DNA from 2 places in the Companilactobacillus sp. HBUAS59699 genome. Region 1 is predicted to be linked to the other one. Evidence: a T-box and tRNA genes for the amino acid it is inferred to sense, from the RefSeq annotation. Region 1 holds a T-box; the other holds one or more tRNA genes.
The links. A T-box is a leader RNA that pairs with one kind of tRNA and senses whether it is charged. The one in region 1 lies ahead of asnS (asparagine--tRNA ligase), so its partner is inferred to be a tRNA-Asn.

Region 1 (16,179 bases):
AGCGTGAGCGTGGAATTACGATCAAACTTAATGCGGTCGAATTGGAATATACTGCTAAAGATGGTAAGGATTATATCTTCCATCTGATCGACACACCGGGACACGTGGATTTTTCGTATGAAGTTTCACGTTCACTAGCTGCCTGTGAGGGAGCACTATTAGTTGTTGATGCGGCACAAGGTGTTGAAGCACAGACACTAGCTAATTCTTATTTAGCTATTGATAATGACTTGGAGATTGTTCCAGTCATCAACAAAATCGACTTGCCATCAGCACAACCTGAAAAAGTTCAAGAAGAGATCGAAGAGATGATCGGAATCGATGCTTCGGACGCGGTTATGACTAGTGCCAAGACGGGTATCGGTATTGATGAATTGCTTGAGCGGATCGTCAGTGATGTACCAGCACCTGAAGGTGACATTGACAAACCTCTAAAGGCGTTGATCTTTGATTCAGTTTATGACAGTTATCGCGGAGTTGTCTTGAACGTACGTGTTCGTGAAGGCTTAGTTAAGGTCGGTGACACGATTGAATTGATGAGTAATAAGAAGACCTTCGAAGTTACAGATGTTGGTGTAATGTCTCCTAAGGCCGTTTCACGTGATTACTTAATGGCCGGTGATGTTGGCTATATCACTGCCAGTATCAAATCAGTCGTCGAAACACAAGTTGGTGATACGGTTACACTTGCCGATAATCCAACAGATGAACCATTAACAGGTTATCGTAAGAGTACACCGATGGTTTATGCTGGTATGTATCCAGTTGATAATGCTAAATATGAAGACTTACATGAAGCACTCGAAAAATTAAAATTAAATGATGCTGCTTTGGAATATGAGCCTGAAACTTCGCAAGCTTTAGGATTCGGATTCCGTGTCGGTTTCTTAGGATTGCTCCATATGGACGTTGTCCAAGAACGACTAGAGCGTGAATTTAATTTGGATCTGATCATCACATCACCATCAGTTGATTATCACGTTACGACTACTTCAGGTGAAGAAATAATCGTCGATAATCCTGCTGAATTACCAGATGCTTCTGAGATCAAAGAAGTTCGTGAACCGTATGTACGAGCCGAGATCATGGTTCCCGAAGACTTCGTAGGCCCAGTTATGGAATTATGCCAACGCAAACGTGGTCAATTTGTAACTATGGATTATTTAGATAAGTATCGAGTTAACGTAATCTACAAATTGCCATTGCTAGAAATCATCTTTGATTTCTTCGATGATTTGAAATCAAATACTAAAGGATACGCTTCACTGGATTATCGAGTTGAAGAATATGAACCAAGTGAATTAGTTAAGATGGATATCTTGTTGAATGGTGAACCGGTCGATGCCTTGAGCTTTATCGTCCATAAGGACTTCGCCTATCAACGTGGACGTGACATCGTCTCACGTTTGAAGGAAGTTATTCCTCGTCAAATGTTTGAGATTCCTATTCAAGCTGCTATTGGTAATAAGATCGTTGCCCGTGCCACAGTCAAGGCTTATCGTAAGGATGTTACTGCTAAGCTATACGGTGGTGACAGAACCCGTCGTGATAAGCTATTAAACAAGCAAAAAGCTGGTAAGAAGCGGATGAAGGAAGTTGGAAAAGTTTCGATTCCTCAAGAAGCCTTCATGTCAGTTCTTAACTTAAATAAGGGCAAGGCCGACGATTCAGGTAAGTAGGCTGAATTGCTCTATTCCATTTGGTACTTTACAAGTTGCACAAAGATATGCTACATTTAAGAAAATATAATATATTAGATATGAAAAGAACGAGTACTATATACTTTATCTACAGGGAACCGAGGTTACTGAGAGCTTGGTGTGTCGGTATATACGAAAAACATCTTTGTTGTTCTAACTGAAATTTCGAGAGTAGGTTTAGACGCAAGCCAATGCGTTACCATTGTAAGTATTGAATAATACTTTGAGGTGTTTTTTTATAAAAAAACTTGGGTGGTACCGCGGAAAATCTTTCGTCCCTTTTATTAGGGATGAAGGATTTTTTTGTTTCTATATAGTATTCGGAAATAATAAGGAGAAGTAAATGCAAAATATTTTAGTTAAAGATTTATACAAAAAAGAATTTGCTGACGGTGATCAAATCACTGTTTCTGGTTGGATTCGTACAATCAGAGGATCAAAACGTGTCGGCTTCATTGAATTAAATGACGGTTCATTTTTCAAGAATGTTCAAGTAGTTATCACAAGTGACATGGAAAACTATGCTGATGTTGTTAAGTTCCCAATCAGCACAACAATCAAAGTTGTCGGTGAATTAGCATTAACTCCTAAAGCACAACAACCATTTGAGATCCACGCTACAGAAGTTATCGAAGAAGGTTCTTCTGATGCTGACTATCCATTGCAAAAGAAAGCTCATTCATATGAATTCATGAGAACAATTGCTCACTTGCGTCCAAGAACAAATACTTTCTACTCAGTATTCAGAATTCGTTCATTAGCTGCCTTTGCTATCCATGAATATCTTCAAAAGAACGACTTCGTCTACGTTCATACACCAATTATCACTAGTTCAGATGCTGAGGGTGCTGGTGAAATGTTCGAAGTAACAACCCTTGATATGAATAATGTTCCTAAGACTGATGATGGCAAAGTTGATTACAGTGAAGACTTCTTCAAGAAGGAAACAAACTTAACTGTTAGTGGACAACTTGAGGTTGAACCATTTGCTTTGGCTTTCAGAAATGTATACACCTTCGGTCCTACATTTAGAGCTGAAAACTCACATACTGGTCGTCACGCTTCAGAATTCTGGATGATCGAACCAGAAATGGCCTTTGCAGACTTACAAGATGAAATGGACTGCTCCGAAGAATTACTTAAGTATGTTATCAATTATGTAATGGATCATGCCAAGGAAGAATTGGACTTCTTGAATGAGAACGTGGATAACACATTGATCGATCGCTTGAAGGCTACTGCTGGCGAACAATTTGCGCACGTTACTTATACAGATGCTATCGATATTCTAGAAAAAGCTACTGATGTTGAATTTGAGGTTAAACCTTATTGGGGACTTGACCTTGATTCAGAACATGAACGTTACTTGTCAGAGCAAGTTTACAAGAAGCCAGTCTTCATTACTGACTATCCTAAGGACTTCAAGGCATTCTATATGCGTGCTAATGATGATGGTAAGACAGTTGCTGCAGCTGACTTATTAGTTCCAGAAATCGGTGAATTGATCGGTGGATCACAACGTGAGGAACGTCTTGACAAACTTGAAAAGAGAATGTCAGAACTTGAAATGAATGAAGACGACTACAAGTGGTACCTAGAATTACGTAAGTATGGTGGTACAGTTCACTCAGGCTTTGGTATCGGTTTTGAACGACTAATTATGTACATCACTGGTATGGAAAATATCAGAGATGTCATTGCTTATCCTAGAACACCAGGTAACGCTGAATTCTAATTGTCATAATTGTAGAATAAGCAAATAACTAAAAAAATTATACGTAGACTCTTATAATAGAAATGTTATGAGGTCTATTTTTTTAGTCAACTTTTCGGAGGTAACTAGTTAAGATGAATAAATTCGATGCAATTATTATCGGCGGTGGTCCCGCGGGATTGGCCGAGGCATATGCACTCAAGTCAGCAGGTGAGGATGTTGCTGTAGTTGAGAATTATCAATGGGGTGGAACTTGCCCTAACCGTGGTTGTGATCCCAAGAAGATGCTTCTAAGTGGTGTACAGGCACGTGATCGTGTGGCTCAATTAAAAGGAAAAGGTTTTGGAGATGCGCCATATGTTAAGTGGCCAGAGATTGAAGCATTTAAAGATACTTATACAAGTAAGATCCCTGAAGGTAGTCGCAATGGACTGATAAGTGCAGGAATAACCGCAATTGATGGTGAACCCAAGTTTATTTCTGAAGATCAAATCAGTGTTAATGATGAAATATATCAAGCTGATAACTTTGTGATTGCGACTGGCCAACGACCAAGTCGTCTAAATATTGAAGGTAATGAGCATCTATTAACGAGTACTGACTTCATGAACTTGAAGTCAATGCCTAAGAAGGTAACCTTTATCGGTGCAGGTTACATTGCCTTTGAACTAGCGACTATCGCTAGTTCAACTGGTGCTGAAGTTCATATCGTACATCATAATGATCGACCCCTAAAAGAATTCGATGCTGGTTACGTGGATGCATTAGTTAAGCAATTAGAAAGCCGTGGAATTACATTTCACTTTAATGTTGATACGAAGTCTATTGCCAAGTTTGGTGAGCAGTACGTCATCGATGCTGGTGACTTTAACTTAGTAAGTGATCTGATCGTTGGTGCAACTGGCCGAGTTCCTAATGTAGATAAGCTTGATTTGGAAAAAGCTGGAGTTGAATACTCAACTAAGGGAATTAAGACTAATAATAAGTTACAAACAACAAATAAAAATATTTATGCAATTGGGGATGTTGTTGATAAATCGCAACCTAAACTAACACCAGTTGCAGGATTTGACGCTAGATATGTATCCAATGTGATTCTGGGTAAGACTGATAAAGAGATTGAATACCCGGCAATTCCGACGTTGGTTTACGGTTCACCTGAACTGGCCAAAGTTGGTGTAAGTACAACTGAAGCCGAAAAAAATCCTGATGACTATCGAGTAGTCGATCAGGATCTAACTAAGTGGTTTACGTATTATAGAACTAATGAACCAGTCGCTAAAGCAAAAATAGTCTTCAATAAAGATGATCAAATTGTTGGAGCAACACTTATGAGTAATGAAGCTGATGAAATGATCAATTATTTAACATTAGCTATCAACAAAAAACTTACTCATGATGAGATCGTTAATACGATTTTTGCATATCCAACACCAGCAAGTGATTTGCAATATTTGGTTTAAAGTATAGAAGTTAAAAAATAGATACCTATGAAATTCTTCATTTTATAGGTATCCATTTTTAATACTGAATGATTACAGTAACATTTCCACTAACTTCTGCAAGTCATGTTTTTCAGGTATTTCAGGCAGCATATTAATGTCGAATAAAGCTTGATCCTTATATTCCTTAACCATAACTTGTGAAGCGTCAACACCGTTATCGATAACTTCTTCAGCTGTCTCGGCCAGTGCTTTTTCACCAGTACGTCCAGCTTCAGCAATTTTATTCATGAAGTCAGGACCCTTTTTGCCGATTGCAAAGATAACTGGCAAAGTGAATTCGCCACTTTGAAGCATGTATAATGGCCCAAATTCATCATCATTAGTGTTGATCCCGACCAGATCAAGGATTTCACTCTTGATTTGATAAGCAATGCCAATTGTTCGACCGATCTCACCAGCTGAATCAACAATAATGTCAGAGGCGTGAGCAGCTTGGGCACCAAAACGGCAGGCAAATTCAAACATCACTGCTGAGCGTCCTTCAACACGTTTGACATATTCACCGATATCTTCGACCGGTTTAACCATTTGCTCGTCAGCTAATAATTGCTGCGTAGTTATTTCCTGAATAGCATCGATTTTGCCTTGTAAGGCGTCATCATCAGCTGAGCATTTGCGTAACTCTACATCGATCAAGTCGGAGAAGTATTCGACCATAAAGTTTAACTTGATAGAGTCAGGTCCCGCTTGATGTCGGCGCATCATTTCATTTCTGATATAGAACATTTGCGTTGCGGCGGCAGCTGATTGTAAGGCATTCTCACGTAGATCGTCAGTTGTACCAAATGCTGAGAATAGATAGAAGAATGCTCCGTGAAGAAAACGGCTAGATTTCAAAAATCCGCTAGCTTCGGAAATAATGTCATCTTTATTTAATTCAATCAAGTGGAGGATGTAGTCTTCCAAATTGATCAATTTTGGATTTAAGTGTTCAAATTGTTCAAATGGTGATGCCATAACGATTCTCCTTACTTGAATTTATCAATTTCAACTTCGAGGTTTTCAGCAATCGGTAAGAAAACTGAACTGAAAAACTTTTGTGCATTGAATTTTTGTTCTTTTTCAATGATGTCATTGGATTTCTTCCAGGCATCTTGACGCATTAGTGCTGCCAAATTTTTGCGCAATGTTTGGAGATGTTTTTTTAATTTTGCATCCTTAGTTCCGTAGGCTTCAATGTAGAAATATAAAATTTCGTTGAAAGTATTGTCGAGTACATAGAAGAATGTGTTACGCATCTCAGCCAAATTCATCATTTGTGGGAAAGGCTTGTCTTTTAATATTTGTTCTTTAGTAAAAGTTCCCGAAGATGTAATGATGGAATTAACTTGACTCATATCGGCGATGTAATTTGAATAATGATCTAATTGATCTTTCTTTAAAGGAACACCAAGTTTTTCTTTGATTTCAGATTCGTTCAGTGGTTCCAATTGTTTTAACGTTAAATCACGAACTTCAATACGTTCTTCATCGAGTTTCTTTTCGATTTCTTTTAGGATTGTTTGATTTTCGTTCAAGTATTTCATAACAACTGGCCAAATATGATCATTGAATGTTTCATGGAAATGATTGAACATATCGTCAGTATAGACATCAAGTACCTTTTTTTCAGATGGGAACTCTTTGACATGTGATTCAAATTGAATTACCAAGGGCATACCAGTACGTTTGTCAGGATTACCAACTAAGATTCCAGTATCTTTTCTTTGTTGATCTTCCCAGTCTCTTAATTCATTTAAATCCAATAGCCCTAGTGGCATCAGAGTGATTTCTGAATGTGTACAGAGAATTTGTAAGGCAAATGGTGTGATCATTTTTTGAGTTTCAGTGAATGATTTTAGAGTAACGCGCAGTTTTTTTTGATTATCCAGGTGATCTTCAGGATCAGCGTAAAAAGCTGATGATTGAATAGGGGCGTTTTCAAAACGACCACTCATTTGTTTCTTTAAATCATCAATATCCATTACTTATCGTCCTCCTTGCCGTAGATCTTTTTAAGTTCAGTAAGTTTGTTGATACCATCTTTAGTTAGAGTAGCTGGCTTTAGAGTGGCAGTTGCCAAAGAATAATTTTCGATTTCTTCTAATTTTAAGTCGTTGAACCAGCCCTTATCTTGAACTTCCTCAATTGTTTGGTACAACATTGATTGCTTATTTAGTTGACGGTTAGAAGTAAAGTAATTACGATTTACGTCATTTAATAATTGATAAATAGATTGTTCCATACTTACATTTTCAGCCATAATTAGTTCTCCATTCCTATATTACTTATATTCTAGCGTTTTTAGGAATAATAAAAAATTAGTAAAAATCCTAAGTTAAATTAATTTCTTACTGCGGTATTATAAAAAAGTAATAGAATTAATATATTGGAGGAATATTATTATGGAAAAACAAATCTTAGTAAGTGGGTTACACTGTGAGAACTGTCCTAAGCACATTGCTGAATTGATCAAGGACGCTAAGGGTGTAGAGAAGTTAGACAAAGATATGGACAAGATGACTTTAACAATTTCTGGAAATGAAGAATTGGATGTAAATGAAATCAAAGCTGATTTAGCAAGTAAACCATTCAAGGTTGAGGAATTAGCTTAGTGAATTCTATGACCACTAAAAAGGCCCAACTTCTAGGAGTTGAGCTTAATTTAATTTCGCTATTATTTAGTAGTATCAGTCCAGTTCTCAATAAGTTCTCGTTAGTCAGTCTAAATCCAGTTATCGGAGCTTTGTTCACGAGTGTATTCGCCGCTATTTTCAACTTGATCTTGATATTTGTAATGTATCATAATTTTGCAATCATCAAGAACAAGTGGGTGATCGCTTTAGGATTATCAAATGCCGTTGGTGTTATCTTGCAATACATTGCATTAACATTGCTCAGTCCAGTTACGGTCACTTTGATTGCTCGAATATATTTAGTTTACGTTTTTGCATTATCGTACATGTTCTTAAAAGAGAAATTAGTTAAATGGGATTATTTAGCTATTGTAATGTGTATTGGTGGATCAATCTTTGTTTCCACTGGTCGCATTCAAATCGATAGTGTTTGGGGAATTGTTTGTGCTTTTATTTATCCATTAATGTATGCAATAAATAATATTATTGCTAAGTACTTAGTTGAGGACAACAATCCTGGTAATGTTTTGTTTTATAATCACTTAGTTTCAGCAGTTTTACTATTTGTATATGCTCTAATAATTCCTGGAACTTTCGGTGGAATCCAAGCTAAGGCAGTAACGTTTAACTTCTTTGGCGCATTTTTCAATGGTTTCTTATCATTATTACTATTTTATACGAGTTTGAAATTCATTACGGCAGGGAAGGCAAACATCGTGCGTGCCCTAGGGCCAATCGTTGTTATTATTTATTCTTACTTTTTCTTCCCAATTCAAATCACGGCAAATATAATTATCGGTGCGTTATTATTGATTGCATCGACCGCAATTGTAACATTTACCCGTGCAAATACAGATTAATCCTCTTGCCATTTTGGCGGGGGATTTTTTTGGTTTTTGGATGGATGCCGCTGCCGGTGGGCAACAATTCCATCTGCCGTGGGACCGGTCTCAGCCGTGGCCGTCTTCGATCTCGCTCGGAAGCCTGTAGTCTTCCGAGTCGTCCAGCGTACTAAGCGATAAATCGATAAGTACGCTATCACGGCTGATTCCATTGTTGCCCACCGGTAGCTAGGTTAGTATTACCTCTTTATTAATATTCGTCTGGCAATAAATTAGTAATCGAAGTATGTGTTCTGTAACTAAAAATAGAACATAACGACAAATATTTAATCAGTATCAAAAGTGGTGTTAATGCGGGTGGTTTTCCCGCATTTACAGCACTGGACGTCTTGGTTGATTTGCGGTTTTTGCAAAGCAACCAAGCAAGGTATGAGACCGCTTTGTGGCTCAGACTGGTCCTGATACAGATGGAATTACTGCTGACCGGAAGCGGAACTACACACCAAACACCACACAAGTTTTAAATTATTTTATAGGGCTTTTACTAATTCATTTTGGAATAAATCTAATACATAATTATATTAGTTAATTATATAATTCACAATTTGGAATCATTATTCGGAGGTTTTAGTATGGAAAAATTGTATGACCAATATGACCGTGTGCATGACTATGTACGTTTGTCGATCACAGATAGATGTAACTTAAGATGTGTTTATTGTATGCCTAAAGAAGGTCTGCCGTTTTTCCCATCCGATAAGGTCTTGTCACAAGATGAGATCGTGAAAATGATTGAAAATTTCTCTGAAATGGGCGTGTCTAAAGTTCGAATAACTGGTGGAGAGCCACTACTTAGAACCGATGTTGTAGATATTATTCGTCGCATCAAAGCGGTCAATGGTATTGAGGATGTTTCAATCACTACTAACGGCCTGTATTTAGCTAAAAAAGCTAAAGCGTTAAAAGAAGCTGGTCTTGATCGTCTAAATATTAGTTTGGATACTTTCCAAGCCAAAAGATATAAAGAAATCACTCGTGGTGGGAATATCGAACAAGTACTTGATGGGATCAATACAGCCGCAGAATTACATTTTAAAAAGATAAAATTAAATGTTGTTTTGATCAAGGGTCAAAATGATGATGAAATTTTAGATTTTTTAAATTATACTAAATATCATGATGTAAATGTCAGATTTATTGAATTCATGCCGATTGGTAATTCAGAGAAGATGTGGAAGAAGGAATACGTGGGATTACAAAGTGTCTTTGATACTTGTAGACAAAACGGATATGAATATTCACCAATTGAACTGAAGGGAAATGGTCCATCTGATAATTATCAAATAGAGGGCTTTAAGGGCAGTTTTGGCCTTATTCATCCCATTAGTTCTAAGTTCTGTGAAAACTGTAACAGGCTGCGTATAACAGCGGACGGATACGTTAAAGCCTGCCTGTACTGGAACGAGGAAATAGATATTCGTAAATCTATTCCTGATAAAAAAGAATTCAGAAGATTGATTCAAAAATCGCTAGATCGCAAGCCACTCAACCATGAGATGGCAATGGATGAAGCAGATCGTGTAATTGACAAAGCACCAACTTGGAGACACATGAGCCAAATTGGTGGATAAGTGAGATAATAAGTTTAAACAACCCGAAAGGCGGATATTTGTCATGACAGAAACAACGATGGAAGACCAAGTTAAAGAATCATTAATGGACGTGATTGATCCGGAATTAGGAATTGATATTGTAAACCTTGGATTGATCTATAAAATTGATATAATAGATGGTAATTGTATTATTACGATGACATTAACAACAATGGGGTGCCCTCTAGGTGATTACTTGCACGATGAGATCACTGATGCTGCAAAGTTAGTTGATGGCGTTAATACTGTAGAAATTAATTTAGTTTGGGAACCAGCATGGGATTTGGACATGGCTAGTCGTTTTGCGAAGATATCTCTGGGAATCTATGATAGTTAAACTTTGGAGTGTTAATTGTGAGAGAAATTAATATAGACGTATTTATAAAAAGACGTAAGGAACTTAAGTTATCGCAGGTGAAACTTTGTGAGGGTATTTGTACTCAAGCAACATTAAGTAAGTTTGAAAATAACGGTCGTGTGCCTTCTTTGACGATTTTGAATAAATTGTGTGCACGATTAGGATTGATGGTTGATGATCTATATCAAGATTCAACGACTTCAACGGCTAAGATTCGTGATGGCTTGAATCATGCCGAAAAAGAATTAATGATGGAGAATTATCAGGAAGTAATTGATATTTTATCTGAGATAAAACCAGAAAAGATTGAGTTCATTCCATTAAAAACGCAGTTCTATTACTTACGTGGTTTGTTAAATGCCTTGACCAATCAAAAGCCAGTTGATATTTTATTTGATTTCTCGCAAATATTAGATGACCTTGATGATAAACATCAATCAATTTATACTCAACTCGCATATTTAGGATCCGGCGTAATGTATTCGCGTGAGAAGCAGAATGAAAAAGCTGATTTTTATTTTGAGAAGATTTATCAATTTATTGAATCTTATCATCATGAACCAGCTAAGGATTCTGATGAGGAAGATGATCATTATTTGAAGATATTGACCTTGATTTTCTTTACTTCTGAATATTATGCAAGCAAGGGCAATATTAAATTGAGTAACAAATTGGTAAAAATGGGGATTGATCTTTGTTCTGAATATCATGTTACTTACTACTTGCCAAGATTGAAGTTGCAAGCTGCTCAGAATGCGATCGATGAGAAAAAGTCCAGCACAGTAATTAATCGTCTGATGAACGAAGCTTTGGCTTTTGCTCATATTAACAACAATCAAGTTGTTGAGATCAGAGTTGCTGCATTGAGAACTAAGTATGAAAAAGCTATTAAAGCAAAAGAAGAAGCCTAAATTTTTAGGCTTCTTCTTTTATTTTAAAATTCAATTAAATGATGATGAATAGCGTAACGAACTAGATCTGCACGAGTATCTAATGACAATTTACGAATGATATTAGCTTTGTGTGCCTCAACTGTTTTCGTAGAAATAAACATTTGGGCAGCAATTTCTTTATTGGAATATCCTAAAGCAATCAATGGGAATATTTCTTTTTCCCGTTTTGACAATCCGTTATATCCTTTGAGATCAACATCCACGCCGTCAGAATTGATTTCTTGTACATCTGACTTAGTGATCATAATATTCTTATCGATATAGTTCTCACCGTTGGACAATGATTTTAAGGCTTTGATCAGTTCATCATCTGAAGAACTCTTTAAAATATACGACATAGCACCGTTGTGAATTGCTTTATTGATGTATTCTTGTTCCTCATGCATCGATAAGATCAAGATCCTAACGTCAGGATATTTGTCATGAATTCGTTGTGTGGTAATAAGTCCACTCTCACCAGGCGGCATACTTAAATCCATGATCAGGATGTCAACGCCACCTTGTTCAACACGCATATAAGTATCAGTTCCGTTTGCCTCTTCACCGACAACTTCGAAATTATTTTGTTTATTAACTAAAAAGGATAAACCAGACCTTACAACTGCATGGTCGTCAGCAATTAAAACTTTATACATAAAGTCCCCCCTAATTATGCTACTGGAAATTTAACTGTAACCGTAGTTCCTTCGTTTTTGACTGATTTGATATTGAAAGCACCGTTTAGAGCTTTGACTCGCTCATTCATGTTCATCAACCCTAGTGAATGACCATTGAAAGTTTGATGAGCCGGAACATCGAAGCCATCGCCATCATCGATTACTTCTAAGGTAATGAAGTGATCGTGCGATACCAACAAAATAGAAATTTCATCGGCATTGGCATGCTTTAACGCATTGTTGATTGCTTCTTGAGCGATTCGGTAGAAGACACTCTGAATGTCGTTTGAAAGGTTGCTCGTATCAGCGTTACCGATGACATCGATAGTTACTCCCGAGTTTTCTTGGAGTCGCTTGGCTAATACTCTTAAAGCTGCCAACAGTCCAAAACTATCAAGGACAGAAGGTCTAACATCGAGTGCCATTCTTTTGACCTCGGTAAGAGTATCGTTCAGTTGTGATTGAACTACTTCAGTGAGCTTGTTTAAATCTTCTTGTGACAATTGTGAGTCACTCAGTCTACGAACACCCATAATTGCAGAATAGACTCCTTGAGCGATACTGTCGTGTAGATCCTCAGAAATACGTTTGCGCTCATCCTCATAAGCTCGATTGACGTATTGCGTTAACTTACGCTGTTGTGCTAATTGATCCATTCGATTGATCGTTCCACGGTTTTTCAACGTCAAAGAGAAGACATGCTCGTCAGGATCGATGACATTGTAGATCATAAAGTATGGCAACGGATGCGGCATTTCTTTTGCCAGTGTAATAGGGATAGAGATCTGTTTCATTTTATTTTGAATTATGCAATTGAAGCAGTCATCAGTGGATGAGAACTTCTGTTTAACGGATGAGTCAGCAATTTCAACCAGATATTGTGGGTTCATGTTCAACTCGTCTTGAAGTTCCTTAGCCATATGATTGCTTACTATTAATTGTGTATCTTTAAAAATCATGATTGCATCAGACGATTCATCGAAGTAATCATTGATCCATTGCGTAGTTTCAAGCAAAAAAAATCAGCCCTTTCTCAATTTTTGACGAATCAAAGATATTGGGAGAGAATTTGGGCTGTTTGATTTGAAACTATAGTATTTGTGCGATATCCCGCTAGTAGTACTCCGTTAACTAAACCGAGGTGATCAATGATCGGAACGGCCACGGCTGTCTGAAGTTTTTCACTTTTAGCGATTGGGGTGTACATTTTACTAGAGTATTCATATTCGATTAGATTATTATCCCAAAATGGTTTGCCAGTTCTTACGACCAGTCCAGCAATCCCAATACCACTGCGTAAGACGATTTTTCTAAATCTCTCGTTAGAATTTCCAGCGACAAATGACCATTTTATAGAATGTGGGGGATCTTGAGATTGAAGAGCAATGCCAACAAAATCAAAATTCTCAGCGTGATAGATCTGATTAACGACTTTTTGGTAATCCAATTGATAATCAGATAAGTTTTTTGGTTGTTCTGGATTCACGTCTTATTTCCTCCTAATAATAACATTTTTATAGAGCATTAACATTGATTTTACCGGTTTTTATTTAATTTTGGAATATTATATAAGCGTTTTTCTATATAAAGTATTAAATAATATCACTTTTAACGAAAGTAATAGGTAGGCATTGAAGTTCTTCAGTGATGAATTCTTCCAAGCTAAAGTTTTGTAAGTTTAAATAAGGTATTAGATTATCTCTTTCAACACTGAAGTGACTGATCTCGTAGAAATTATTATTTGTAGTTGTAGCATAGCTGTTTTGATTATCAGCCAAGATAGACAGGACTTCTTGATCCAAATTAGAATATTTGGGAGATAACGTCAGGAATTCTGTTGGTCCTTGAAATTGACAACTGGCAGAATAAATATCAGTCAAGTAGCCACAATTTTGAAACTCTGTTTGTGAGGGTATTACTTGAATACTTTTCATAGCTGTATAGTGCTTGGTTAATTCATCATAGTTCGTATCTGTTGTTGAAATCAGTACTTTAGTAGTCATAAGTAAGAGTTTGCTTGCGGCGAGATCAACACTGGTGATTGACGCACTACTAAGCTGCTCGTTAAAAACAAGTCCAATCATAATTAGCCTCCTTGAGTTGGCAATTATTCATACATGAAGTGGCCACTTTTACCGCCATCTTTTTCAACCAAATGAATATCAGTGATAAGCATTCCTCGATCGATAGCCTTACACATGTCATAGATAGTTAGAAGTGACGTTTGTGCGGCCAATAATGCTTCTATTTCTACACCAGTGACATGCTTGGTCTTCACTTTAGTTGTAACTGTGATAGTCGTTTCATTATCGTCCTCGAAGTGAATATCGACTCCAGTTAGGGGGATCAAATGACACATGGGAATCAGAGAACTAGTTTGTTTAGCCGCCATTATGCCGGCTATTTGTGCAACTGCCAAGACGTCACCTTTTTTTATTTTACCTTCGTGAATACGAAGCAATGTTTCGTGATGCATTTTGATTTTTCCCGTAGCTACGGCGAAACGTGAAGTGACTTTTTTGTCAGTAACGTCGACCATCTTGGCTCTATTTTGATCATTGAAGTGGGTTAATTCATCCATTTTGATGACTCCTTAATTGACAATATAAAATTTTCTTTATCCAAAGTATAACAACAGTGATGATAATTAAGTATTAGGGGAATTGCTCAAAACAAAAAGAGCCTGGGAAGTTTATCTCAGACTCAATCAATTATGATTTAAAGATTTCCATTTTTCAGTACATGATTCTTTTTATCAGCCATCAGTTTAGCTTCACACTTGTAATCGCAAGCAGCACATTTACCTTGCTTTGATTTTTGAGTGACCTTATAGATCTCGTATCCAGCTAAACCAATGATAATTGCGGCAATTAATATATTAATAAAAAGTGACATCTAATTTCTCCTTTATTTAGAATAATAAACTTCCAACTTGGAAGATAATAAATGAAATCACATAGGCAATAACTAAGCTTGAGACCACTGAGTAGACTGCCCATTTAGTTGAGCCAGTTTCTGATTTGATCGTACCGATCGTTGCGAAGCAGGGAACATATAATAGCACAAAAACTAACATAGAATATGCGGCAACAGGAGTGAACATTTGTCCAAAGGTAGCAATCAAAGCAGTTTGACTTGAGGTATGGAATAAGACCATCATACTGGAGCTAATAACTTCTTTAGCCATGATACCAGTGAACAAGGCACTGATTGCTTCCCAGGAAGTGATTCCGATCGGTGCAAAGACTGGTAACAATACTTTACCTAAGAGAGCTGAAAAGCTATTGTCAATATCTGAAACGAATCCAGTCGGTCCAAAGTTCGACATCAACCAAATCAAAACAGTTCCAGCAAAAATAATTGTTCCGGCCTTTTTAACGAAGCCCTTACTCTTATCCCAAGTTCCACGCCAGATAATATCTAGACGAGGGATGTGATATTTAGGTAACTCAACAATGAAGACGGTGCTATCTTTCACTTTGAAGACAACTTGGTAGATCTTAGCCATCGTCAAGGCGACGACGATTCCTAAGAAATAGATCGATAGAACTATTAAAGCTTGATTTCTAGGGAAAAATGCTGCTACGAACAAACTGTAAATTGGTAATCTAGCTGAACAACTCATGAAAGGTGAGATCAAAGTAGTTATCAATCTTTCCTTAGGTTGTTCGATCGTCCTGGCAGCCATTATTCCTGTTACGTTACAGCCAAAGCCAATGATCAACGGGATGAAGGCTTTGCCATTCAAGCCAATAGTCTGCATGATTCGATCAGTGACTAGTGCGGCACGTGCCATGTAACCAGAATCTTCCAAAATCGAGATACAGGCGAATAAAGTAAAAATCTGGGGGATGAATGTAAGAACACCGCCGACACCAGCAATGACACCGTCAACAATCAGTGAACGTAAGAACGGCATTGCTCCAACGCTGATCAAGAATTGATTGGCATAGGTGGAGACTGGCCCGGACAATAGTGCATCCAATTGATCTGAAATCGGTGTACCAATCCAATCAAAGGATAATTTGAACATCAATAAGAAAATCAGAATGAATACTGGTAATCCTAATAGGGGATGCGTGATGATCTTGTCGATTTTTGAAGTCATCTCGACGTTCTTAGTTGATTCCAAGTTCTTAGTAGCAGCCGTCAGTGTTGCATCGATGAAACTCAATCTAGTATTG
Region 2 (16,179 bases), on a different contig from region 1:
GAGGGATCATCAGTACGAAGTAAGAAATAGCTGTAGCAACCAAACCTAGCCAGAACTTCGAAGGTGAAGATGGTTGTCTCTTACCTAACTTAAGCCATAACCATGCAAATATTGGTGAATAGATGATGATAAAGAATGGGTTAAGCATCTGGAATTGAGGTGCAGAAATACTGAAGTTAGCAAAGTGCAATTGTGTTTGTTCAGCCGCAAATAGAGCTAGAACAACTGATCCTTGTTCTTCGATTGCCCAGAAAATAGCAGCAGCGATGAACAATGGAATATAAGCAATAACACGAGAACGTTCAACCTTAGTAACCTTCTTGCTAGTAAGCATCATTACGAAGTAACCAACAGGCAAGGCAATACCAAGAATACTTAGAATAACAATGAAGTTATCAACTGTTAATGCTTTGGCGAATGCCATGATAGCCACAATAACAATTATGGCAATAACACCATAGGCAACACGTCTGTAGAACTTCTTAAGTTCTGAGCCTGAGATTGGATCTGGAGCATGTAAACTTGATTCTGGAAGGTATCTTCTACCATCCCACCAGTAAACAATAAGTCCAATAAACATACCGATAGCAGCTAATGAGAAACCAGCGTGGAAGCTGAAGTGGTGCCACATTGAGTTAACCGCTTGTGGAGCAATAAGTGAACCCAAGTTGATACCCATGACGTAGATACTGAAACCAGAATCACGACGTGGATCATCATCTGTATATAGTCCACCAACCATTTCAGAAACATTAGGCTTCAATAAACCAGTACCGATAGTAATCAATCCGATTGAAAGGAATAATCCAGCTTCCCCTAATGGGAATGACAAGGCGATGTGACCAAGCATGATCAAGACACCACCCCAGAAGACAGTTCTTCTGGCTCCCAAAATTCTATCACTGATATATCCACCAATAACACTAGACATATAAACTAGCGAACCGTAGATAGACATAACTGATGCGGCCGTGACTTGGTTCATTCCAAGTCCACCCTTATCTATAGCATAGTACATATAGAAAAGTAAGATGGCACGCATACCATAGTAACTGAATCTTTCCCAGAATTCAGTTAAGAACAATGTTCGCAGACCTATAGGTTGTCCGAAGAAACCTCGGTCTTTCTTCTTTTCATCCATTAAAAATTCTCTCCTCACATTACACAACAATAGGTTAATATTAAGCTCTTGAACGCAATCTGTCAAAACTTTTTTAATATTTAGTCCAAAAATGTTGTTATATCAACAAAAAAAAATAAGAGTATTTTAATGTGAACTCTTATTTATTGTTAGATAGCTACGTTTTTAAGCCACAAGCTTTCATTATTTATGATGTTTAAATGCCATTGTGGCCGCAACTGCCTCTCTCCAACCGTTGTAGAGATTCTTACGAACTTCTTCTTCCATCTTAGGTTCATAGTCACTACCAATTTGGTAATTCTTCTTAATATCATCTAGATCTTTCCAGTAACCACTACCTAGTCCTGCTAAAAAGGCTGCTCCTAAAGAAGTCGTCTCCAATTCAGCAGAGACTTGCAGTGGGATTCCTAATAGATCGGATTGGAATTGCATCAAGTAATCATTCGCGGTTGCCGCACCATCGACCTTTAAGACTTCGATTGGGATCTCTGAATCAGAACTCATCGTATCAATAATGTCCTTAGTCTGATAAGCAATTGCTTGTAGAGTTGCCTTGATAAAATCATCGTCAGTAGTTCCACGAGTAATACCGAAGACGGTACCATGTGCCTTGTCATCCCAATAAGGAGCACCTAATCCAGAGAAGGCCGGCACAACATAGACTTCGTTGTGATCAGTCGATCTCTTGGCGGCAGCGTCAGTATCAGGTGTGTGTTTGACAATTCTCATCCCATCACGCAACCACTGCAAAGCTGCACCGGCAACAAAAATACTACCTTCCAAGGCATAAGTTATCTCACCATTGATTCCATAAGCAATTGTCGTCAATAGATTGTTATCTGATAAAGCTGGCTTGTTACCAGTATTCATTACGGCAAAAGCGCCAGTACCATAAGTGTTCTTAACCATTCCTGGTTCAAATGCCATTTGCCCGAATAATGAAGCTTGTTGTGATCCCGTCATACCAGTGATAGGTACTTCTGAACCATAAAAATGATAATTCTTAGTTACACCGAACAATTCTGAATTAGACTTAACTTCCGGTAACATTGCCTTAGGAATATTGAATAACTCTAATAATTCATCATCCCACTTAAGATCATTGATGTTGTAGAGCATCGTCCGACTGGCATTAGCATAGTCAGTTAAGAAGCTGTCACCATCAGTCAATTGCCATAATAACCAAGTGTTGATCGTCCCAAACAGCAATTCACCCTTTTCAGCACGTTCTTGAGCACCGTCGACATGGTCTAAGATCCAGCGGATCTTCGTGGCTGAAAAATACGGACTCACGATCAAGCCAGTTTTTTTGTGGATCTCTTCTTCATAACCATTTTTGATCAAATCATTAGCCAACTCGGAAGTTTGACGACTTTGCCAAACAACAGCGTTGTGAATTGGCAAACCAGTCTTCTTGTCCCAAATAACCGTGGTTTCACGTTGACTAGCGATACCGATCGAATCGATTTGATCAGGTTTGATCCCTGATTCAATCAACGTCGTCGCAATTGTTGTCTGTACAGCATTCCAGATCTCTGTTGCATCATGTTCTACCCAACCAGGATTTGGTAGGATTTGACGAATCGGATGGCGGGCTGAAGCTATTTTTTTGCCAGCATGATCAAAGATAATGGCTCTGGCAGTTGTTGTACCCTCATCGATTGCAAGTATGTATTCTTTTTTTACCATTTTTATCCTCACATAATCTAATAACACCAAAAAGGTTTAATCACTTACACAATTAAACCTTTTTGTATTATTAATTTATTAATTATCTCTATTTAATAGCTTTATGCTTGAACTGTCTAGTAGCACTTACGGCTTGTTGCCAACCTTCATATAAGTAATCTGAACGTTTCTTGTCCATTTCCGGCTTGAAAGTAGCACCCGTAGCGTAATCTTTTTTGATTTCGTCTAAGTCCTTCCAATAGCCAACAGCTAATCCAGCTAAGAAGGCAGCACCTAGAGCAGTGGTTTCAAGATCCTTGGCACGTTGAACTGGCGTCTGCAAAATATCAGCTTGGAATTGCATCAAGAACTTGTTATTAGCAGCTCCACCGTCAACCTTTAAGGTTGGAATATCAATGCCTGTATCCTTCTTCATCGTGTCAATAACATCACGAGATTGATAAGCTAATGATTGGAGGGTTGCCTTGATAAAGTCTTCACGGCTAGTTCCACGTGTCAATCCGAAGACTGCACCACGAGCATCGGAATCCCAGTATGGAGCACCCAATCCTGTAAAGGCAGGAACAACATAGACTTCATCGTCATCATGAGAATTAATAGCAGCTTCTTCTGATTCTGGAGCTGAGTCAACCAACTTCATGGCATCACGCAACCATTGAATAGCTGATCCAGCAACGAAAATACTACCTTCGAGCGCATAGTAAACTTTGCCATTGATACCATAACCGATCGTCGTCAATAAGTTGTTATCAGATAATTGTGGCTCTTCACCTGTATTCATAACTACGAAGGCACCAGTACCGTAAGTATTCTTAACCATTCCTGGTTCAAAGGCCATTTGGCCGAACAAGGCAGCCTGTTGGTCACCTGCCATACCTGATATTGGAACTTCAGAACCGTAGAAATGATAGTCCTTAGTCTTACCATAAACTTCAGAATTAGGACGAACCTCTGGAAGCATCGCTTCAGGAATATTCAAGATCTTCAAAATATCTTGATCCCACTTCAATTCATGGATATTGAATAACATCGTACGACTGGCATTAGAATAGTCAGTCACATGAGCGGCTCCACCTGATAGTTTCCATAAAAGCCAGCTATCGATCGTACCAAATAACAATTCACCATTTTCAGCACGTTCTTGAGCACCCTTAACGTGATCCAAGATCCAGCGGATCTTCGTAGCTGAGAAATATGAATCGATCAATAGACCAGTCTTTTGATGGATCATATCGTCATAGCCGTCTTCTTTAAGCTTATTGGCGATATCTGTCGTCTGACGACTTTGCCAAACAATTGCGTTATAAATCGGTAATCCAGTCTTCTTATCCCAAATCACAGTAGTTTCACGTTGATTCGTAATACCGATCCCTTTAATTTGGTTTGGTTTAATACCAGATTCAATAAAGACATTAGCAATAGTTGATTGAACAGCGTTCCAAATCTCATTAGCGTCGTGTTCTACCCAACCAGGTTCTGGGAAATGTTGCGTAAATTCACGCTGAGCATCTGCGACCTTGCTTCCTTTTTTGTCAAAAATAATCGCACGTGTACTTGTTGTTCCCTCATCGATTGCCATAATGTATTCATTTGACATTTCTGCACCTCATCTCTTTATGTAAGCGTTTCATGATAAAATCTTATAACATTTAGCTAGATATTGAAAATTAAAAGACTTATTTTGCAATAATTAGCTATTTCACAAACATTTTACTACTATTTTTATTTAAATATTTATTAAAAGCTAAATATATTGCAAAAATAGCGATTGAAATAATTGAAATTATCCAACCTAACTTCAAACCTGGAAATTGATATTTTAGCTCTATCTTATGGTAGCCCTTATCTAGGTCTATCGCCATTAAATTACTGATAACTTTATGAATCTTAACTTTTTTACCATTATCATAAGCTGTCCAGCCATTATCATAGGGAATACTCAATAACAGTGGTGAATTCTTCTTGACCGATATCGTGCCTTTGACCGTATCGTGATTCAAGTCCGAAGTTATCTTCATTGAATTAGCACGGAACTTATCTATAGTTGCCTCATACTTATCATAATCAAGTGAACGGAAGTAACTCGGGTTGATCTCCAACGGTTTACGTGTCAGAATTTTGACTTCGACAGATTCATTTTTCTTAAAATCACCCAAGTCCATAACGGCAGCCTTTTGTACTTCTATCTGTGGAGTGTTGATACGGCGGCCATTGACATAGATTCTGGAGGCATAATAATTGAATGGTGATACATAGAAGTATAACGGTCCAGTAGTTTCAGTTTTCAGTTGATAAGTGTACATAGTTCTCTTTTTGTGGTTCTTTTGCGACATAGTATTGATTGAAGCATTCTTCAAATACTGCGTGTCAGTACCATTCAATGACTGCCACAAACGATTTTGGTTATCCAAGGCTCGCTTAGGTATCATCTGAAAATCATAAACATCATTGCTGACCAAGAAGCCTAAGGTTGGTGCATCATAATGTTCATTAACGATATAACGATGATCCAACTGACTGATATTGAAGTAAACGCCGAAGAGTGCGTTGGTAATATCAGTTCCACCGAAGTGACTGATCCGTCGAACGTTGAAACTGAAATAACCCAGATCATTCATCATCGTCATAGTATCTTGATTAAGTGTGGAGCTGTACAGACTGAGTCCATTGATATTGAACAATACCGGATCATTGTAATTATTGTACTGATCTGGAAAGGCCTTGTTCAATCCTGACTTCGAAACAATGATTCGATGTCCCGGATGACTGCTGTTCTTTACATCTGTCAAAATATTATTTTCACGTTGATACTGTCGGCTATATACTTGTTGATTCCCCAAATAGGCCGTATCAAGCACCGAATTGAAGTTAGCAAAAACTTCAAACGAGATCATTGCCAGAATACCAATGCCGATATACTTATTCTTACTGAACATGATTATTAACAGACCTGAGATAACGATACAGATCAAACTCAGCCAAAAATAGTGATAGTTATACGCATTATCAGGCGTCTCGTAGCCCATTCTCTCAATGAATCTAGGAACTAGCCATTCCGTTGCATAACCAATACAGATCAAAATACCAGCCGTACAAGTTGACTTGATAATAGTATGAACATCCTTGAAGACCCCTGCTGAAAAAGCTTTATGAGCTACAAAGATACAGACAAAAGAGAAAATAAAACTATTTCTGAACGGGAATCCCGCTGGATTTTGGAACATATGCCAAACTGTATTAAAAGTCGTCACAAACATACTGGCCAGCAAAATACCGATCAAGAACATCGAGTGATTCTTGTCGGACTTGGACACTCGATTACTGAAGAAGTAACTCAGCAACAAAATCAAAACCGTCGAAGTCATAAAGACCGATGGTCCGTGGTGCAGTCGCTGCATAAAGGTATTGCCGCCGATTCCTAATTGTGTGAAGGCTTCGAATCCGAATCGAGCTGAAGGTAAATAATTAAAACTATCGAATGAAGTCTTCGCCGTCTTCAACATTCCTGCAAAAGTCGGTATCAACACTACTGCAGCACTCAGTCCTCCCAGCAGTGAAGCTACAATATAATTCCTAATCGTGACAAAACGTGTCCGTTGCTGCATCAGGTTGTTTTCCAAAGCTAAATATATGAAGAAACACACTGAAAAAATACAGAGCATGTAGCCCAGATAATAATTAAAAATAATTGATAATAAGATCGAAAAATAATACAAAACAAATTTATTATCCTGAATAACACGCATGACACCAACCGCTACGATCGGCAACATGATCAGAGCATCCAACCACATTAGATCGTAAAAATACGAAGCCGTGAATCCACAAAAACTATAGGCGATCGTAAAAATATAATTCGAAGGACGTGACTGCTTGAAATATTGCGTTAGAAAATAAGCCATCGACACGCCCATGGCCGAGATTTTCAGCATAATAATCACGTCAGCAGCTACTGGAACTGCTTGAGCTTTGAATAATACTAGTAACAAATTAAAAGGCGATAACAAATAATAGCTGATGATTGGGAAAAAGTTATCCCCCAACGACTGACTAAACAAATATAAATGGAGATTTCCGTGAACTAATTGCCGGCGCAACTCGGTTAGAAAGGCAATATATTGTGTTCCCAGATCACTCGTTAAAAAATTATTATTTCCAAACGGAACTAAGCCGTTGAACCAAAAAATCATTGAAATAATGATCAAATTGATTGCAAAGGCACCCAAATAATATCCAATACGATTTTTTTTCATCCTGAACTCCCATTAAACTACCTTAAAACCTTACGTAATTAATAACATATAATCAAGTCGATTACATCAAAAAAGGCTTGATTTTGAGTATACGTTAGATGGTCTATTGCCAGGGTTTCTATTGCCGCTAACGGTGGGCAACAATTCCATCTGCCTTGGGACCGGCTTAAGTCTTCGTCTTAAGCCTCGCTTTGAAGCCTGTAGTCTTCAAAGTCGTCCAGTGTACTAAGCGATAAATCGCTAAGTACACTATCACGGCGGATTCCATTGTTGCCCATCGTCAGCTATTTTTCGTTAGCACTTAAATAGTGTACCCACTTAAAAAGTAATATTACATTATTAACGACAAAAAAACTGTGGCAATAACTGATACACCAGCGATAGCTAAAAATGGATGTTTTTTCATATGATTCACCTCTTTTGATGACTATGCATACATAGTAACCGGATATTATGAAAATAATCCGCTCAAAATAGGAATAAAGTGTGAAAAAACATCCAGCAAAATTAAGTTCTTAAGTAGCCTTTTTCTTGTTCGACTGCTTTTTGACCTGCCAAATTCAAGTAATCAAATGGATTATTGAAGTTCGGTGAGAATAACATATCTAACAAGGCAAGTTGATCGATCGTGGCATCGTTCTGGATCAAGGCTGAAACTGTATTGGCAGATTGTGATACATCATGTTCACTCATCAGCTGAGCACCCAAGATCTTGCGGGTATTGCGATCATAGACTAATACGACTGTAACTGGCTTCGTATCCGGCATGAAATCTGGTCGGTAAGGTCCAGTATAGACGATGTTGGCAACATTCAGGTTTGCTTCCTTAGCATCTTCTACTGTCAATCCAGTAGTGGCGACGGTTTGATTGAATACCAACATCCCCGTTGTCGATTGTGTTCCGATCGTTCTCAATCGGCGATCCAACACATTGATACCGGCTAAGGTTCCTTGACGAACGGCGTGAGATGCCAGTGGTGAATATCTAACGGACTTCGTTGGATTATAATGGATGACTGACGCATCACCAGCTGCTAGAATATCTGGATTCGACGTATGCATGTAGTCGTCAACGATGATAGCACCATTTTCAGCCATATCGACTTGACCTTGAAGCAAATCAGTCTGAGGAATCATCCCAGCACTCATTGCTGCCATGTCGACTTCGTATTTTTTACCATCAGCAGTAACTTCCAAGGCGCCATTTTGAGTATCAGAAAAAGCCTGGACCCGAGCTCCAGTAAAGACTTGAACGCCGTTATCTCTGAGCTTTTCAGCAACAGCCTTTGAGATCACTGGTTCAACGTATTTGTTCAATAGATATTCTGATTGTTGGAACAACAATACCTCATGACCTGACTTAGCGTAACCCTCAGCCAATTCAACTCCAACATATCCGCCACCAATAACGGCGATTCGTTGCTTTTTCAAAGTTGAAGTACACAGATTGCGGGCTTGTTCGTAGGTCTTGCACAACAAGACTTTTGGATTTTCGATCCCGCTAATAGTTGGTATAGCAGTAATTGAGCCTGTTGCCACGATCAACTTATCATACGTGACCTTTTCCATATTCTTAGTTTCAAGGTTTTGAACTAACAGTGAGTGCTTATCTGCATCGAGACTGATGACATCATGATTCATCTCCATGTCGACTCCTTGACGTTCAAAATCTTCCGGTTCGGCATATAGGGCATCTGAAAGTGTCTTAACAGTTCCCTTGATATGTAAATACGTAGCGCAGGACAAATAAGAGATACTATTTTGACGTTCATATACTGTAATTTCCGTTTCAGGATAATAATTTAAAATCTGTTTAACGGCAGCTATGCCTGCATGAGTACAACCAATGACGACGACTTTCATAAATTAACCCTTTCTTTCTGTCGAATATTATCATAGTATATTATAGTGTTATATTAAATTATGTAAATAATTATATTTTGGAGGAAACGTTTATTGACATCAGTTTATCGTTATTTTGTTCAACCACAAGTAGATACTCATACGGATACTATCATTGGATACGAATTATTAATGAAGAAACATACACCGGAAGGTTGGCGCTTGCCAGAATCATTCTCCGCAATCGATCCACAAATCACTGCCGATTTATTAATTGAAACAACCAAGGTACTATCAGACAAGGTTCGTCGCTTATCCGTGAATATCAGTCGTGAGCAACTTATGACAACAACGATTTCTGAAGCAATAATCCAAAGTCAGCAACAAATTTACCCAACTAAGTTAGTAGTAGAACTAACTGAGGATGACAGCCCTCATAATTATCCGATAGAAGAGATCATCCAAAAACTGTCAGATTTTTTGGATAGAGGAATGCAAATATCACTTGATGACGTTGGAACAGGTATTAATCATTTTCAAAACATCAAAGATTTATTACCATTTGCCTCAGAATTAAAATTTGCTTTACAAAACTTTAGTAAGAAGTTTATTGATGACAAGATGAAACAAAAAATTCATTTTTGGCATGCAATGAGCCAAGAATACGGTTTGCGCTTGATTATTGAAGGTATTGAAGACAAAGCTGATCATCAATTAAGTGACAAATTGGGTGTGCACCTTAAGCAAGGTTACTATTATAGTAAGCCGCAATTATTGAAGTTACCTCATGATTGTTGTTTGTATTAGAATTTGCTTGGTTGTATGCCGCTGAAGGTGGGCAACAATTCCATCTGCCCTGGGACCGGCTTAAGTCTTCGTCTTAAGCCTCGCTTTGAAGCCTGTAGTCTTCAAAGTCGTCCAGTGTACTAAGCGATAAATCGCTAAGTACACTATCACGGCGGATTCCATTGTTGCTCGCCTTCAGCTATTTTTTTCGTTACTACTTGATTAGAGTGATAATTAATTTTTCAAAATAAAACAGCACGTCTCGACAAAATCGTCAGACGTGCTGTTTTTGTGTAATTACTTAATTTAACTGTAGGTCATGCAATATCATGAACAAAACATGAAACTTAGCCCTGTCCACTCCTAAAAAATAAATAGAACAATCATCACAATCCCATTCCATACTTATCATGTTGAGCCGAAGGGCGAAAACAAGGAAGCCCGCAGTGCTTGTGGAATTAGCGATTTATCGCTTAGTCCACGGACGTATTTTGAAATTCGCGGTCTATGCGAAGTTCAAAATCGAGCTTGGAGATCTTAGCTCCAAGCGGTCCCACAGCGGCTTTCTTGTTTTCAACCGCGGGCGGCATCAGAACACCTACCTACTCAACAACCTTGCTGTTAGCTTTTTCCACAGCCGCAATTGCCAAAGCACTGACATAATTAACCGGCTTGTCAAAGTTTGGTTGGAAGAGGAAGTCAACCATAGATAGCTCATCAATAGTTACTTTCTTTTGAATAGCTAAGGATAGCAAGTTAGCTGATTGAGATACATCGTACATACTTGTCAAAGCTCCACCAAGTACTTCACGTGTTTCAGGATCCCAGACTAAGTTCATCAATACTGGTGTTGTCGATAACATGAATTCTGGACGATAGTTATCTTCAAGCGTTACGCTCTCTACTTCTTTGTTGAGAACTTTGGCATGTCCAACTGTCAAACCACTAGCAGCGTATGTTCTACCGAATAGTTCAACGGCTGATGATGATTGTGTTCCCATGTACTTAGCAGTGTCTTTTTCAATATTGGCACCAACCAAGATACCTTGACGAACAGCATTCGTTGCCAAAGGAATGTATTGATTATCATTAGTTGGATTGTAGTGAACTGATGCAGCATCCCCAGCTGAGAAGACATCTGGTTTGCTGGTGTGCATGTATTCATCCACGATCAAAGCACCATTTGGAAGTGTTTCGAATTCATCCTTGAACATATCAGTGTTAGGACTGAAGCCAACGCACATTACCGCAACATCAGCCTTGTATTCATTCTTATCAGTCTTAACGATAACACCGTCAGCTGTTTCTTCGAATGATTGAACTTTTTCACCAAGTCCTAGTGTTACACCATTGTCACGATAGTCCTTTTCAGCGACTTCTGACATATTCTTATCAAAGTTCTTAGCCAAAACATCTGGCAAAGCATCGATCAAAGTTGTTTCTTTACCAAGAGTAGCGTAACCTTCTGCCAATTCAGCACCGATGTAACCAGCACCGATAACAATAGCACTCTTGATATTTTGAGCATTTTCTCTCAACTCTGTAGCATTTGTCCAGTTCTTGCACAATTGAACACGATCAGAGTCGATTCCAGGAATATTTGGAACGATAGGAGCTGAACCTGTAGTGATGACTAATTTATCATAGTCATGTTCAGAAACATCACCAGTTTCCAAATCTTTTACAGTTAGTTTTTTATTATCAAAGTCAATATTAGTTACATCATGCTTCATCTGCATGTTTGCACCTAACTTGGCGAGATCCTCAGGACTTGAATAGAACATCTTATTAGGATCTGAAACACGATCACTTACCCACAAAGCGATTCCGCATGACAGAAATGATAAATTATCATTACGTTCGTAGACTGTAACTTCCCAGTCTGGATGTGCCTTCAAAATGTTCATTGCTGAAAATGTACCTGCGTGTGTACAACCAATAATACTAACTTTCATAGTATCTACCATCCTTCTATTGTGATAATTTAAACTATTGCTATAGACAGAATGTCAAACCTAAGCAAGCGCTTACCCAAGATTTATAAAAAAATATGCCATGACTGATATTTAATACAAATCCATCTATAGCAACGTTTCCCCTTCTCTCTCAATAACCAAATTACTATTTTTGACCGTAAAGCAAGAAGTAACTATATTATCATACAAATATATTAGTTTGTGATGTTAAAAACAAATAAAAATTTTTGTCTAAATTGAATAGAATTGTTTAAACAAATGTTGTATACTCTTCAATGTGAAAGGGGTACAGATATGATTGCCAATGCAATTCCTTCCTTTTATTAAATAAGTAAAACGTGTTACGGTACACATCCTCATATCGTAGCAGGTTCTATTACAACTCAAAGTAAATATAAATTGCCCCCCTCAATCAATTTATACTTATCGAGTTAGTTTCGTCAGTTTCCATTTTCCCATTCCGATGATCACTGATTGAATGCTTTCATTAATTAATAAAATCCCTCTCTATTTTTGACAAATTTGGAAACCTCACATAATCATATCTGGCCACTTGCACTACTGGTAACCCGTTACACAGTATGTGTGACACAAAATAGGCTCGTCCCCCCAAGAGGCGAGCCTATTTTTTTGTGCTCTTTTAACAATGCTATTCTTGAGTAAAAATCCACGTTAGCTTACCATTAAAGAGTATTTAATAATTGGGAGGTCAATAAAATGTATACTGCATCAGATAATCGTTACAACAATAATTCTGTGCGTCACGCCGGTTCTACCGGCCTAATGCTTCCACCAATTTCTCTAGGATTATGGCGCCACTTTGGTAGTGCTGATCCACTGAGCGAACGTCGAAAAGTTATTTTGCACGCCTTTGACAAAGGAGTCTTCCACTTCGATGTTGCTAATCACTATGGCGATGGTCAAACCGGCTTCGGAACTTCCGAGGAACTACTTGGTCAAATCCTAAAAGACGACTTGAAACCATATCGTGATGAACTAGTTATTTCTACCAAAGCTGGTTACGAGATCCACGATGGTCCTTACGGTATCGGTACTTCTCGCAAGTCATTACTTCAAGATATCGATGATTCACTACAAAGATTGAACCTTGACTATGTGGATATTTATTATGCCCACCGTTACGATGACCAAACACCAATTGAAGAAACAGTTCGAGCATTGGACGATATTGTTCGTTCCGGTAAAGCACTCTATGTTGGTGTTTCAAATTACGAAGTACCAGAACTCAAGCAAGCTATTTCATTGTTCAAAAAATTAGGTACTCCCTTCGTACTTGATCAAATGAGTATGAATCTATTGAACGATCACGTTGAAACTAGTGGTTTGGCAAAACTACTCGAAGATAATGGCGTTGGTGCAATTGCCTACGGCCCATTATGCGAAGGACTATTGTCAGATCGTTATCTCAACGGCATTACTGACGACTTCAACATCCATCGCACTAATACTGATTTGTTGGACAAGGGTCAAGATGCCTTGGTTGCTAAGCTGAATAAGCTAAACGACATTGCTAAGAATCGTGATCAAACACTCAGTCAAATGTCACTAGCTTGGTTATTGAAGGATCCGGTCGTGGCTAGTGTAATTATCGGTACTACTAGTGTTGAGCACTTGGATGAGAACTTAGGTGCTTTGGATAATTTGAAGTTTTCTGCTGATGAGGTTAGTGAGATTGACGGTTTGATCAGGGGTTAAGGTAGTGTGGTGTTCTACTGCTGTTTCCGTCTCCGGTCGAAGATGAAAAATCCTGCTGTGTAGAACGTCTGGAGCCTTGGTCTCCAGACTCGATTTTGAACTTCGCGCAAACCCGCGAATTTCAAAATACGTCTAGTGCTGTAAAAACGAGAAGTTCACTCGTTTAACACCACTGCCACTGCGGGATTTTTTCATCTTCAACCTCCGACTTCCCCTCTGACTTCGTCTGGGGCCTTTGTTTGTCGGTATATAATTACTATAAAGTAAAAAATCTGTTAGGAATTCCAATAAGGATTTCTAACAGATTTTTTTGATCACAAATATTTAAAGAGTATCTAAGTCTCCAGAGAAAAGTATCGGAGCTAGCCGTAATAGTGTTGTCGAACGGTGGTCTTCCGTTCTTACAACACTGACGACTTTAGAAATTTTCGGTCCTCAGAAAAGTTCTAAAGCGAGGTTCCAGACCTTGGCTGGAACCGGTCATACAGCGAGCGGAGATACTTTTCTCTGGAGACGGCATCCCCCATAAAACAAAAAAAGAACATCTATTCAAAAGATGTTCTAAATACACATAGTGCCATCTGCAGGATTCGAACCTGTGACCGCCGGTTTACGATACCGATGCTCTACCAACTGAGCTAAGATGGCAAAAGCGCCTATAAAAAAATACATCTAATTCGCAAGAACTAGATGTATTATCAGCGCACCTAGGTTTTTCCTAAGTATATAACTCCGGATGTCAGACTCGAACTGACGACACCCTGATTAACAGTCAGATGCTCTACCAACTGAGCTAATCCGGAATAATTCAATAGTCGCTTTTCAACAACTATTAAATTTTATCAATCTACTAATAAAACGTCAATATCTATTTAGCATTTTCTTTAGTAATTTTTGTAACTCCACCCATGTAAGGTACCAAAACGTCAGGAATTGTAACTGATCCGTCTTCGTTTTGATAGTTTTCAAGAATTGAAGCCACACATCTACCAACAGCCAAACCTGAACCGTTCAATGTGTGAACTAGTTGAGCCTTGCCATTTTCATCACGGTAACGAATTTGGGCACGACGTGCTTGGAAGTCTAGACAGTTTGAACAACTTGAGATTTCACGGTACTTGCCTTGTCCTGGCAACCATGTTTCAAGGTCATATGTCTTAGTTGAACTGAAACTAGCATCCCCACTTGATAGCACGATTACGTGATAAGGAATGTTCAACTTCTTCAAGATGTTTTCAGCATCAGCTGTCATCTTCTCTAATTCAGCGAATGATTGTTCTGGTCTAGTAACCTTAACCATTTCAACCTTGTTGAATTGGTGCATACGGATCAAACCACGAGTATCACGGCCGGCACTACCTGCTTCTGAACGGAAACTTGGTGATAGAGCTGTGACCTTCTTAGGAAGTTCCTTACCATCAAGGATCTTGCCAGCAAAGTAGTTTGTCAATGGAACTTCGGCTGTAGGGATCAATGTCAATGGGTTCTCATCAACCATAACCGTATAAACATCTTCAGTAAACTTAGGGAATTGAGATGTACCAAACATTGCTTGGCTGTTGACCAAGTAAGGTGTGATCATTTCTGTATAGCCTTCCTTTTGGTGTTGATCCAACATGAAGTTGTAAACAGCACGTTCAAGTCTAGCACCCATACCAATGTAGTAAACAAAACGACTACCAGAAACCTTAGCAGCTTGATCGAAGTCCAAGATACCTAGATCTTCACCGATTTCCCAGTGATGCTTTGGTGTGAAGCTGTATTCAGGAATATCTCCCCACTTACGAACTTCCTTATTGTAACTTTCGTCAGGTCCAACAGGAACTGAATCATCAGGAATATTAGGTAGACGAACTAAGATATAGTTCATCTTGTCAGCTGTATCTTCCAACTTAGCGTCCAAGTCTTTGATGTCAGCACCAACTTGCTTCATGTCCGCAATTTCTTGGTCAGCATTTTCTTTATTACGTTTCTTTTCAGCGATACCTTGAGAAACTTTGTTTCTCTTCTCCTTTAGTGTTTCACTTTGAACTAATAGATCACGGCGATTCTTATCTAGATCCAACAAGTGATCGATCTCTTCAGCTGTAACACCACGTGACTCTAATTTTTTCTTAGTCCAATCTGGATTTTGTCTGATCATCTTAATATCAAGCATTGATTTTTTCCTCCTAAAATTTGTAAACAAAAAAAGTAGCCACTCATCCCGTAAAGGGACGAATCGACTACTTTTCGCGGTACCACCCAGTTTCAATGTATAACAAATACATTGCACTCACAGACGATATCGGATCAATCCGAACGGCATTACCCGTTAGCTAGAATACTGGAATAGAAATCTTAGCGATTCACACCAACCATCGCTTCTCTGAAAGATTCTCAAATAGGTACTCTCTTGGCTTTGTTTATTTATCTATATAGTAATTTAAAATCCATTAAAATTCAAATTAATAATGATAATGTCTCTTAGTATGTTCAACATCGATGTCGTCCAACTTCAAGAACTTCGTGTGGTGACGGATCTTGTAGTATGCCCAGCAGACGAACAAGACAATTAGTCCACTGTAACTGATCAAGAGACGCATTACGTTAAAGTTAACTAATGAACGAATATCTTGACCAATAATGATGATGATACCAAGGATGATCGCTAGGATCGGACCAAATGGGAACCACTTAGCCTTGTACTTCAAATCATCCAAGCTGTATCCCTTGTTGATATAGGCCTTTCTGAAACGATAATGCGAGAAGGCAATTCCGATCCAAGCGATGAATC

Region 2: it encodes a tRNA-Asn, which carries the amino acid that the T-box ahead of asnS (asparagine--tRNA ligase) is inferred to sense. The anticodon was not compared.

Annotation. Positions count from the first base shown of each region.
Region 1 covers NZ_JAYKTV010000001.1:256,879-273,057, forward strand. Annotated here, with positions in the region: gene lepA (translation elongation factor 4) at 1-1,679, shown strand, start outside; T-box leader at 1,751-1,983, shown strand; gene asnS (asparagine--tRNA ligase) at 2,044-3,435, shown strand; gene U8519_RS01370 (dihydrolipoyl dehydrogenase family protein) at 3,549-4,877, shown strand; gene U8519_RS01375 (polyprenyl synthetase family protein) at 4,950-5,876, opposite strand; gene U8519_RS01380 (hypothetical protein) at 5,888-6,883, opposite strand; gene U8519_RS01385 (hypothetical protein) at 6,883-7,161, opposite strand; gene U8519_RS01390 (heavy-metal-associated domain-containing protein) at 7,304-7,513, shown strand; gene U8519_RS01395 (DMT family transporter) at 7,513-8,394, shown strand; gene moaA (GTP 3',8-cyclase MoaA) at 9,009-10,007, shown strand; gene U8519_RS01405 (metal-sulfur cluster assembly factor) at 10,051-10,365, shown strand; gene U8519_RS01410 (helix-turn-helix domain-containing protein) at 10,392-11,297, shown strand; gene U8519_RS01415 (response regulator transcription factor) at 11,321-11,974, opposite strand; gene U8519_RS01420 (sensor histidine kinase) at 11,989-13,011, opposite strand; gene U8519_RS01425 (GAF domain-containing protein) at 13,044-13,481, opposite strand; gene U8519_RS01430 (hypothetical protein) at 13,588-14,079, opposite strand; gene moaC (cyclic pyranopterin monophosphate synthase MoaC) at 14,103-14,576, opposite strand; gene U8519_RS01440 (FeoB-associated Cys-rich membrane protein) at 14,714-14,890, opposite strand; gene feoB (ferrous iron transport protein B) at 14,907-16,179, opposite strand, start outside.
Region 2 covers NZ_JAYKTV010000003.1:317,829-334,007, reverse strand. Annotated here, with positions in the region: gene U8519_RS08075 (peptide MFS transporter) at 1-1,141, opposite strand, end outside; gene glpK (glycerol kinase GlpK) at 1,325-2,830, opposite strand; gene glpK (glycerol kinase GlpK) at 2,919-4,427, opposite strand; gene U8519_RS08060 (YfhO family protein) at 4,525-7,083, opposite strand; gene U8519_RS08055 (FAD-dependent oxidoreductase) at 7,591-8,946, opposite strand; gene U8519_RS08050 (EAL domain-containing protein) at 9,040-9,732, shown strand; gene U8519_RS08045 (FAD-dependent oxidoreductase) at 10,314-11,666, opposite strand; gene U8519_RS08040 (aldo/keto reductase) at 12,405-13,403, shown strand; tRNA gene U8519_RS08035 (tRNA-Thr) at 13,979-14,051, opposite strand; tRNA gene U8519_RS08030 (tRNA-Asn) at 14,134-14,206, opposite strand; gene serS (serine--tRNA ligase) at 14,272-15,561, opposite strand; gene U8519_RS08020 (amino acid permease) at 15,851-16,179, opposite strand, start outside.